2 regions of the Brevundimonas fontaquae genome follow, and region 1 is predicted to be linked to the other one. Evidence: riboswitches for the same ligand, from Rfam matches in the RefSeq annotation. Region 1 holds a riboswitch; the other holds the start of a gene.

The links. Region 1 has a riboswitch for cobalamin ahead of JX001_RS04085 (TonB-dependent receptor plug domain-containing protein). Riboswitches for the same ligand answer to the same signal wherever they lie in the genome.
Region 2: it holds a riboswitch for cobalamin, as region 1 does, so the genes downstream of both, JX001_RS01535 (DUF1852 domain-containing protein) here and JX001_RS04085 (TonB-dependent receptor plug domain-containing protein) in region 1, are expected to answer to the same signal.

Annotation. Positions count from the first base shown of each region.
Region 1 covers NZ_CP070968.1:854,824-857,021, forward strand. The annotation lists gene mutS (DNA mismatch repair protein MutS) at 1-605, opposite strand, end outside; cobalamin riboswitch at 656-864, shown strand; gene JX001_RS04085 (TonB-dependent receptor plug domain-containing protein) at 1,011-2,198, shown strand, end outside.
Region 2 covers NZ_CP070968.1:322,164-324,361, reverse strand. The annotation lists gene JX001_RS01540 (methionine synthase) at 1-118, opposite strand, end outside; gene JX001_RS01535 (DUF1852 domain-containing protein) at 148-1,134, opposite strand; cobalamin riboswitch at 1,243-1,450, opposite strand; gene JX001_RS01530 (hypothetical protein) at 1,779-1,940, opposite strand; gene JX001_RS01525 (TonB-dependent receptor) at 2,031-2,198, opposite strand, start outside.

The DNA of each region.
Region 1 (2,198 bases):
GTGGTCTCGTCCGAATACATCCGGTCCGTGACCAGGACTTCGGACGGGCGGAAGGCGGCCAGGGCCGCGCCCAGATCCTCGATGGCGCAGGCGACGCTGTCGACCGCGCCCGACGACAGTTCCACCACGGCGACGGCGGCTCGACCTTTACGCACCGCGACCGCCGCCAGGCGGTTGGCGCCGCGCGCGTCCAGCAGGCTGTCCTCGGTCAGGGTGCCGGGGGTGACGACCCGGACCACGCCGCGATGCACCACGGCCTTGCCGCCGCGCTTCTTGGCCTCGGCGGGGTCTTCCAGCTGTTCGCAGATGGCGACCTTGTGGCCGATGCGGATCAGCCGGGCGAGGTAGCCCTCCATCGCATGGACCGGCACGCCGGCCATCGGAATGTCCTCGCCCTGATGCTTGCCCCGCTTGGTCAGGGTGATGCCGAGCGCCGCCGCCGCGACCTCGGCGTCCTTGAAGAACAGCTCGTAGAAGTCGCCCATACGGAAGAACAGGATGGCGTCCGGCTGGCCCGCCTTGGCCGTCAGATATTGCGCCATGAACGGCGTCGCCCCTTCCAGCGAGGCGGCGATTTCCGGGGGATGAGAGATGGGCGCGTTCATGTGGCCACAGGGTGACGGATCGCGCCCGGCGGCTCAAGGCCGTTGACCGGCTCTTGCACAGGCTTGTCGGCCCTGCGATAGGCCGCGTCAGGCGGTTAAGGGAACACGGTGTGACGCCGTGGCTGTGCCCGCAACTGTAGGCGGCGAGAGCGTCGTCCGTCCGGGGTTTCGATCCCGGCGCCACTGGGAAACTGGGAAGGCGAGGACGGCGGTTTACGACCCGCAAGCCAGGAGACCTGGCCGCCGACGTCGCTCGCTCCTGTCCGGGACCAGACAGCAGCGCGGTTTCTCCGTGGAAGCGACCCGACCTTGCGCCGTCCAGACCCTCAAGCGGTCTGGCGGGTCGGTTCGCTCATGACGGTCTCTCGCGCGCATTCGCGGGACCGAACACGGGGGTATCGCTCAATGAAGCGTTCCATTCTTCTTTCGACGGCGGCGATTGCGGCCGCCTTCGCCGCGCCTGCCTTTGCCGAGGACGCGACCCAGCTGGACGAGGTGATCGTCACCGCCACCCGCATCCCGGCCATCGTCGCCGACACGCCCGGCGCCCGCGTCATCGACGGCAAGACCATCGCGCAGCGCGGCGCGATCTTCGCCGCCGACATCCTGGCCGATGTGCCGGGTCTGTCGGTGACGCGTTCGGGCGCGTTCGGCGGCGTCGCCCAGGTGCGGATGCGCGGCGCGACGCCCGGCAAGACCCTGGTCCTGGTCGACGGCGCGCCGGTCAACGATGCGGCCGAGCCGAACGGAGCCTATGACTTCTCCAGCTTCGAACTGGCCGATATTGCGCGCATCGAAGTGCTCAGCGGCCCGCAGTCGTCGCTGTGGGGATCCGACGCCATCGGCGGGGTGATTTCGTTCACGACGCAAGAGATCGACGGCCTGCGCGCCGAGGCCGAGGCCGGCAGCTTCGACACCGTGCGGGGGCGGGTGTCGGCGGGTGTCGCCAACGAGACCTACGCCTTCAGCGCCTATGCCTCGCGCTTCGACACCGACGGGATTTCGGCGGCGGACGAGGCGGACGGCAACACCGAAGCCGACGGCTTCCGCAGCACGACGCTCGGCGCCAAGGGGCGATATGTCCTGTCCTATGCGGTCAAGGTCGATGGATCGGTGCGCTGGAACAAGTCCAAGGCCGATATCGACGGCTTCCCGGCGCCGAGCTTTACTCTGGCCGACACCGCCGATACCCAGGAAAGCGAGCAATGGTCGGGCTTCGGCCGCGTGACGGCCAAGGCGTTGGGCCTGACGCATCAGTTCAGCGTCTCGGCGTCGGATTTGGATCGCAGCTCGGTCAGCGGCGGCTTCGGCTCGACCTTCACCGGCGACCGTCAGGCTTATCGCTGGCAGGCGAACGGCCAGGCGCAGGACATCGACTATGCGTTCGGCGTCGAGCGGAACGAGGCCTCGGCGGCCCTGTCGTCGGGCCTGTCGCGCGACCTGTCGATCACTTCGGTGTTCGGCGTGGCCCAATACGATGTCGGAGCGCTGAACCTGACGGGCGGACTGCGTTACGACAACACCGACGATTTCGGCTCCAAGACGACGGGGCGGGTGTCGGCGGCCTATGACCTGGCCGGCGGCTTCATACTG
Region 2 (2,198 bases), 530 kb from region 1:
TGGCCTCGATCAGTTCATCGCCTTGCAGCTTCCAGGGCGACCAGAGCGTCTCGGGCTCGGCCAGCCAGACGGGTTTGGGCAGGCTGCCGGCGGTCGAGGTCGGGAGAAGGGTTTTCATGCGGGGAGGCTCTGAAATCTGGAAACTGATCAGGCGGCGGCGAAGGCGGCCGACCATTGATCGAGACGGGCGCGGTGCGGCTTGATGAACCGCTCCTCGACGAAACGGCCCTGCTCGACGGCCAGCCGACTACGCTCGTCGCGGTCGTAGACGATGCGGGTCAGCGAATAGTCCTGCGCCTTCAGGCTGGGCTGATACTGCTCGGTCGCCGGGGAGTTGGCGTTGTAGATTTCGGGCCGATAGATCTTCTGGAAGGTCTCCATCGTGGCGATGGTGCTGGCCAGTTCGAGGTCGGTGTAGCCGCCGGTCAGGTCGCCGATATGGTACAGGGCGAACGGCGCCACGCTGCCCGGTGGCATGAAGTAGCGAACCTTCATCCCCATCTTCTCAAAATACCGGTCGGTCGGCGAGAAGGCGTCGTTGGCGTATTCCAGGCCCAACACGGGATGGTCGAAGCCGGTGCGATGATAGGTCTTGTTGCTTGAGACGCTGAGGCAGATGATCGGCGGCTTGGCGAAGTTGTCGCGATAGGCGCCCGACGCCAGAAAGTGCCGGAACAGCTTGCCGTGCAGATCGCCGAAATCGTCCGGCACGCCGCCGTTCGGATGCGCCTTCAGGTGTTCGGGCAGAACCACGCTGAAGTCGTAGTCGCGAACGTAGGAGGAGAAATTATTGCCCACGATCCCATCGATCCGCCGGCGCGTCTCCCTGTCGATGATCGTCGTTTGAAGGATTTCGATCAGGGGAAAGGCGTCGTCGCGCTCCGAGCAAAGGCTCATCTCGACCGAGACGATTTGAAGCTCCAGCGCGTAGCGATCGCCCCTCGGATTGTCGTGATGCGCCAGCGAGTTGAAGCGATTGTCGATCATCCGCAGGGTGTTGCGCAGATTGTCTCGGCGGCTCTCGCCTCGCGCCAGATTGGCGAAATTGGTGGTGATCCTGGTCGTCTCGGCGGGACGATAGTCTTCGTCGAGCGCAGTCCGCTTGATCCTGAAGGTGAAGTCGCTGCTCGCCATGGTCTCTGCCGTTGATGCTGTGGCGAGACAGCGGACAGGGACGCGCGACCGCTCGCGCGCAGTCGTCCCGTCGCGGCGTTCATGCGGCCTGACCGGACACCCCGCCGGAGGACGTTATCTGTCGGGGCAGGTCTCCTGGCTCACGGGTCACGGCTTCAGGTCCGGCCTTCCCAACGTCCGAAGACGTCAGTGACACGAAATGGACCTTCGGCTCGCCGCTCACAGTTGCGGGGGCAGCGCCGGCATCACACCGGCTTCCCTCTTAGCTCCGCATCGCCCGGAAGCGACGCGCAGAACCTCGACCTTTTCATGAGACGCGCACCCGGCGCCGAAGTCAAGAAACACATAAGGATATCCTTATAGCCTCAGAAAGCATCGCCTTCTAGATTTGAGCGAGGTGAACAGCGAAGCGACTGGCCTGTCATGCATGGAGATCACGTCCACCAAAGGCGAGACCGCATGAAGTGAGCGATCAGGAAGCGTATATTCAAACACGCTTCGTAGGTGGTGCTTTAGCGGTCAGTGATGGCTACTCACTGCGCTTTGCTGACGCCAGGCACGCCTATTGCGAAAAGTTTAGGCGTCTCAGGGAGAGACCGAGCGAGCTGTTCTTAACAGCAACTCGGCCCGCTGCGGGAACGCGACTAAATCCCGCCGCTTCGTATGACGACGACAGCGATCAGCGTCAGGAAGACGACGGCTGCGGCCGCTATGGCGAGGGCCGTGATGCGAAAGGCGCCGCGTGTCGGCTTGTCGGGCCGGTCTTCGTAGCCAATCGGGACTTTGCGGGGTTCTTTGTCGGTCATGGGCGATCAACGCACGGAGGCGGTTCGCGTTCGCCGACGCGTGTGAGCCTTCGGCGCAACCAAGGCTGCGCCGAAGGCTCTCGATGTTCGTCAGAAGCGGTAGGCGACGCCGACCCGAAGGTTGCGCCCCGGCAGAGGGGCGATATCCTTGAGGAAGGACACGTGTTCGCGGGCTTCCTCGTCCGTCAGGTTCCGCGCCTCGGCGAACAGGGTGACGTTCTGCTGGGCGAAGGGGCGGACCGCGACCGAAGCGTTGAC